2 regions of the Streptomyces sp. NPDC058880 genome follow, and region 1 is predicted to be linked to the other one. Evidence: riboswitches for the same ligand, from Rfam matches in the RefSeq annotation. Region 1 holds a riboswitch; the other holds the start of a gene.
The links. Region 1 has a riboswitch for cobalamin ahead of metE (5-methyltetrahydropteroyltriglutamate--homocysteine S-methyltransferase). Riboswitches for the same ligand answer to the same signal wherever they lie in the genome.
Positions count from the first base shown of each region.

Region 1 (3,200 bases):
GATGACGTCGGCGTCGAGGTCCCCGATGGCCCCGAGGATGTCGCCGAACTCGGCGTAGCACATGTGCGTGTGGATCTGGGTGTCCGGCCGGACGCCCGCCGTGGTGAGCCGGAAGGACTCGGTGGCCCAGGCGAGGTAGGCCGCGCGGTCGGCGCCGCGCAGCGGCAGCGTCTCCCGCAGCGCGGGCTCGTCCACCTGGATCACGGAGGTCCCGGCGGCCTCCAGGTCGTTGACCTCGTCGCGCAGGGCCAGCGCAACCTGCCGGGCGGTGTCCGCGAGCGGCTGGTCGTCACGGACGAAGGACCAGGCGAGCATGGTGACGGGCCCGGTGAGCATGCCCTTGACCGGCTTCGCCGTCTGCGACTGCGCGTACGCCGTCCAGCGGACGGTCATCGGGTCGGGGCGGGAGACGTCCCCCGCCAGGACGGGCGGGCGGACGTAGCGGGTGCCGTAGGACTGAACCCAGCCGTGTCGCGGGGCGAGGTAGCCGGTCAGCTGCTCGGCGAAGTACTGGACCATGTCGCCCCGTTCGGGCTCTCCGTGCACCAGCACGTCGATGCCCGCCTTCTCCTGGAAGTCCAGGACCTCCCGGATCTCCGCCCTGATGCGCTCCTCGTAGCCGGCGGTGTCGATGCGGCCGGCCCGCAGATCGGCGCGGGCGTTGCGCAGTTCGGCGGTCTGAGGGAACGATCCGATGGTGGTCGTGGGCAACAGCGGCAGCCCGAGGCGGGCGCGCTGGGCGGCGGCCCGCTCCTCGTAGGGCTGGGAGCGGCGGCCGTCGGCTTCGGTGACGTCCGCGGTGCGGGCACGGACGGCGGGGTCCCGGGTGACGGACGAGTGAGTCCGGGAGGCCAGGTCGGCCCGGTTCGCGGCGAGTTCGGCCGCGATGGCGTCCGTGCCGCGGGCGAGTCCGCGGGCGAGCGTGGCGATCTCGGCGGTCTTCTGCCGGGCGAAGGCGAGCCAGCGCCTGACCTGCGGGTCGATGTCCCGTTCGGCGGAGGCGTCCAGCGGGACGTGGAGCAGCGAGCAGGAAGCGGCCACGTCGACGCTGCCGGCGAGGCCGAGGAGGGTGCCGAGCGTGCCGAGGGACTTCTCGAAGTCGTTGATCCAGACGTTGCGGCCGTTGACGACACCCGCGACCAGGCGCTTGCCGGGCAGGCCGCCGACGGCGGCGAGGTCGTCGAGGTTGGCGGCGGCCGCGCCGGTGAAGTCCAGCCCGAGCCCGTCCACCGGGGCCTTGGCCAGCACTTCCAGGGCCGCACCGAGCCGGTCGAAGTACGAGGCCACGAGCAGCCTGGGCCGGTCGGCCGCGGCGCCGAGCACGCGGTAGGCGCGGGCGGCGGCGCTCAGTTCGGCGGGGGTGCGGTCCTGCACGAGGGCGGGCTCGTCCAACTGGACCCACTCGGCACCGGCCGCACGCAGGTCCGCGAGGACGCGTGCGTACACGGGGAGCAGACGGTCGAGCAGGGCGAGGGGGTCGAAACCGGCCGCCACACCGGGGGCGGGCTTGGCCAGCAGCAGGTAGGTCACGGGCCCGACCAGCACCGGGCGGGCGGTGTGGCCGAGTGCGCGTGCCTCCTCGAACTCGGCCACCTGCCGGGAGGAGTCGGCGGTGAAGACGGTGTCCGGGCCCAGTTCCGGCACCAGGTAGTGGTAGTTGGTGTCGAACCACTTGGTCATCTCCAGCGGCGCCACGTCCTGGGTGCCGCGCGCCATGGCGAAGTAGCCGTCCAGGGCGTCCGCTTCGACGGCGGCGCGGTGGCGTGCGGGAACGGCGCCGACCATGAGACTGGCGTCCAGCACATGGTCGTAGTACGAGAAGTCGCCGGTGGGCACCTCGGTGATACCGGCGTCGGTCAGCTGCTGCCAGTTGGTTCGGCGCAGTTCTCGGGCCGCGCCCCGGAGGGCTTCGGCACCGACCCGGCCGCTCCAGTAGCCCTCGACTGCCTTCTTCAGTTCCCGGTTCCGGCCCTGGCGCGGGTAGCCGTACACGGTGGCGGCACCGGTCCGGACGGCGGGGGCGGGGGTCTTGCTGGTCACGGAACTCTCCTTCGCGAGCTGTCTCCTGTGGACCCGGTGCGGGTCGGGAGCGCGAAGGGATGACGGACAGGAGGGACCTCGACCGGTTTGCGGTGCGCGTGCGTATGCGCCCGCGGTCGCCCGCCTGATGTGTCGCCGACCCGCCCACGAGGTCACCGGGATCTCCGCGCACGACGGGTCGCGCGCGGGCAACGGGCAGGTCTTCGGACTCGCGGGCGCGCCTGCCGGTCTCCCGGCGGGCACCTACTGGCCGTCGCTTCCCAGAACCTGTCGCGGTCCCAGTGCGTATGACGGCGGTCGTTCCCGCTCACCGCTGCGGGGCAGTCCCGGATTCCCACCGGGTTCCCTCTTACGACGCATCCCGTCTGGCGGACGGGGCGAACCAGCTGCCCGGCCAGACTAGATGCCGTTGCCCGGCGGCGGGCAGAGTTGTCCAGTATTCGGATGCCCGGATGAGACGCCGTGGGCCGTCGCCGTACTCGACGGGCGCCGCCCCGCGGACTTCCGTGGGGCGGCGCCCTGCTGCGTCCGCGGGCGCGGGCCGGAGGTCAGCGGCGGTCCAGCACGGTGGTGAGGACCTTGTGGAGGACGGATTCCGGGTCCGCCACCGCCTCCACCGAGCGCCAGGCCACGAAGCCGTCCGGGCGCACCAGGACCGCCCCGGCCGGGGTGGCGCCGTGCGCCTCGGCCCAGTCGGCGCCGTCCTCCGCAACCAAGTCGGCCTCCGGGCCGGTGCCGATCCCGTAGGCGTCGAGCCGGACGCTCATCCGCTTGGCGACCGATTCGGCCGCGCCGCTCCACGGGGTGCCCTCGGAGCTGAGCAGGACGAAGGACCGCTCGTAGAGGTCGACGGTGGACCTGCGCGTCCCCGCCACCCGGTCGCGCAACCACAGGTGCGGGGCGCGCGAGCCCGGGTCCCCGCACAGCCGCATGCGGTCCGGCACGACCGGCAGGTCCGGGTCGGCTCCCACCACCGCGCCGTGGGGGTAGCGGTATCCCATGGCCACGGACAGGACCCCGTTCTGCCGGCCGCCGCGCGCGGGCGCCTCGGGGACGGACTCGGGGTCCGGTTCGTAGCCCGGGTGGCTGTGCTCGGCCGAGCGGGCCGAGGCCCGCTCGCTCGTCGCCCGCGCCACCGGGAGCCGCTCGGCCTCGTACGT
Region 1 covers NZ_JBHYMC010000015.1:129,954-133,153, reverse strand. The annotation lists gene metE (5-methyltetrahydropteroyltriglutamate--homocysteine S-methyltransferase) at 1-2,040, opposite strand, end outside; cobalamin riboswitch at 2,217-2,442, opposite strand; gene ACFW2G_RS12225 (FAD-dependent oxidoreductase) at 2,589-3,200, opposite strand, start outside.

Region 2 (3,200 bases), on a different contig from region 1:
GCCGTCCGCGACCCGGGATCGGTGACGCTCTCCGAGGTCCCGTGGACCGAGTCGAAGATCGTCGCCCCGGCCGGCCTGATCGCCACCGCCGAGGAGCGGGCCCAGCTCGCCGCCGCGGCGGACCGCGACGCGGGCGGCGGGCAGGTCAAGGAGCCGGTGGCGTGAGCGGCGTACGCGGCGTGCTGGCCAGGGCGCGGTTCTACGTACGGGAGTTCTCCGGGGAGGCCGCCTACGACCGGTACGTGGCCCACGCCCGCTCCCACGACCCGGACGCGGAGGTCCTCACCCGCCGCGCCTTCGAACGCGCCCGCACGGACGCCCGGGAGGCGGACCCCCGCGAGGGCTTCCGCTGCTGCTGACACAGGTGGAGGGCTCCGTCGCGTCCGGCGGGGCCTTCCGGCGTTCCTCAGCGCGCCCAGTCCTTGAGAACCTCGGTCCGGAGGGTGACGTTGACCGGATCGGGGAGCTCAACGTCGTTCCCGAACTCCACCGTACGGGTGTTCGCATACCTGCGGCCGTCCGGTTCACTGAACACGGTCACGTCGCACGCCTCCCGGTCGATGAGCAGGTATACGGGGATGCCCGTCTGGGCGTAGGCGAGGGGCTTCTCGACGCGATCACGCCGGTCCGTGTCGGTGTCGTACGAGGTGACCTCTACGACCATCAGGACCGGAGCGGGGTCGGCCCACTCACCCTGGCCGACAAACGCGTCATCGACCGCGAGAGCGGCATCGGGACGGGCGCGACCCGGGCGGTAGTCCCCCACAGCCAACCCCCGCTCCACGTGAAGCCACAGCTCGGGCCGGTGCTGCATGCAGATGCGTGCGAGCCACAGAACGATGCGGTCGTGATCTCCGTCCGGCACTGCCTTGCTCCTGATGACCCCGTCGATGAACTCCAGCCGCAGACCTTCGACCTCTCTGGCGGCTATGCGCGCGCGACAGCCTCGAAGTCCTCGGTCAGCATGTGGGGCCTGTCGGTCATCACGGGCATGCCTCGCTCACCTTCCTCGACGGTGCTGCCTCCGACGATAGCGCCGCCCGCCGGAGGCGTCCTGCACACTCGACCGCATGGACATGGTGATCAGAACGGCGGTGCCCGCCGACTACGAGACGCTGGGCGAGATCACGGCGCAGGCCTACCTCGCCGACGGGCACCTGGACTTCAACGAGGACGACCCGTACCTGCACGTGCTGCGCGACGTGGCCGGGCGGGCCGCCCGGGCCGAGGTGCTCGTCGCCGAGCACGACGGGCGGGTGCTCGGCGGGGTGACCTTCGCCGCACCCGGCAGCCCGCTCGCCGATATCGCCGGCCCCGACGAGGCCGAGTTCCGGATGCTCGCGGTGGCCCACGCGGCCCGCGGCCGGGGCGTCGGCGAGGCCCTGGTGCGGGCTTGCGTCGAGCGGGCGCGGGCGATCGAGGGCGTCACGGGCCTCGTGCTCTCCACCCAGCACAGCATGGCCGGGGCGCACCGGATCTACGTACGACTGGGCTTCGAGCGCACTCCGGAGCGGGACTGGGCGCCCATCGAGGGCCTGAAACTCCTTACGTACCGACTCAAGCTGTAGCCACGCCGACACTACATGTTGGGGGTGCCACACAAGGGCGCCCCCACATGTATGCTCATGCCTGCTGTCGCCGCAGGGGAATCCGGTGGGAATCCGGAACTGTCCCGCAACGGTATGAAGTGTCCGACATCCGGACGCCAAGTCCGATGACCTGCCGTCAGCGCGCCCGGATCGACCGACCCGGGTGCCGACACGTCCGGGCCTCGCGGTTGGGCCGGTGGACGCCATGCGGTGTGCCCTCCTGCCACGCCCGCATGCGCCCGCGCCCGCCCGCCGACGACCGGGCCGAGCGAGGGAGAGCTCCCGCCGTGACCATCGCGCCTTCCGCACCGCGCGCCGAGTCCGTTTCTGGCGACAACACCGAGGGCCCGGGGGCCACGCTGCTGCGTACCCTCACCGAACTTACGGCGGACCTTCCCGACACCGACCCCGGCCGCGTCGCGGCCGCAGCGCTCCGCGGCCGCAGCTCCGCCGCCGACGAGGCCGAACTGCGCGCCCTGGCAACCGAGTCCGCGGCCGGCCTCATCTCCGAGGACCCCGCCTACTCCAGGCTCGCCGCCCGCCTGCTGACGCTGGCCGTGCGCGAGGAGGCCGCGAGCCAGGGCTCCACCTCCTTCTCCGCCTCGGTCGAGGTCGGCCACCGCGAGGGCCTCATCGCCGACCGCACCGCCGAGTTCGTGCGCACGCACGCGAGCCGCCTCGACGCGCTGGTCGAGCACACGCTCGCCGAGGGCGCCGACGACCGCTTCGGCTTCTTCGGCCTGCGCACTCTGCACAGCCGCTACCTGCTGCGCCACCCGATCACCCGTCAGGTCATCGAGACCCCGCAGTACTTCATGCTGCGCGTGGCATGCGGTCTCGCCGCGGACGAGAGCGTCCAGGCCGTCGAGGAAGTGGCCTCGCTGTACCGGCTGATGAGCCGTCTCGACTACCTGCCCTCCTCCCCCACGCTCTTCAACTCCGGTACCCGGCACCCGCAGATGTCCTCCTGCTACCTGCTGGACTCCCCGCTGGACGAGCTCGACTCGATCTACGACCGCTACCACCAGGTCGCGCGCCTGTCGAAGCACGCGGGCGGCATCGGCCTGTCGTACTCCCGCATCCGCGCGCGCGGTTCGCTGATCCGCGGCACCAACGGCCACTCCAACGGCATCGTGCCGTTCCTGAAGACCCTCGACGCCTCCGTCGCCGCCGTGAACCAGGGCGGCCGCCGCAAGGGTGCCGCCGCGGTCTACCTGGAGACCTGGCACGCGGACATCGAGGAGTTCCTGGAGCTCCGCGACAACACCGGTGAGGACCAGCGCCGCACCCACAACCTCAACCTTGCGCACTGGGTTCCGGACGAGTTCATGCGCCGCGTGAACGCCGACGCCGAGTGGTCGCTGTTCTCCCCGGCCGACGTGCCCGAGCTGGTCGACCTGTGGGGCGACGAGTTCGACGCCGCCTACCGCAAGGCCGAGGCCGACGGCCTGGCCCGCAAGACCATGCCCGCCCGCGACCTGTACGGCCGGATGATGCGCACCCTCGCGCAGACCGGCCAGGGCTGGATGACCTTCAAGGACGCCTCCAACCGCACGGCGAACCAGACCGCCGAACCGGGCACGGTCGTGCACTCCTCGAACCTTTGCACCG
Region 2 covers NZ_JBHYMC010000020.1:70,548-73,747, reverse strand. The annotation lists gene ACFW2G_RS14780 (carbon starvation CstA family protein) at 1-165, shown strand, start outside; gene ACFW2G_RS14775 (CstA-like transporter-associated (seleno)protein) at 162-359, shown strand; partial or broken gene ACFW2G_RS14770 (Uma2 family endonuclease) at 407-993, opposite strand; gene ACFW2G_RS14765 (GNAT family N-acetyltransferase) at 1,071-1,568, shown strand; cobalamin riboswitch at 1,613-1,742, shown strand; gene ACFW2G_RS14760 (ribonucleoside-diphosphate reductase subunit alpha) at 1,877-3,200, shown strand, end outside.
Region 2: linked by a shared signal. The riboswitch ahead of ACFW2G_RS14760 (ribonucleoside-diphosphate reductase subunit alpha) and the one ahead of metE (5-methyltetrahydropteroyltriglutamate--homocysteine S-methyltransferase) in region 1 are both predicted to bind cobalamin.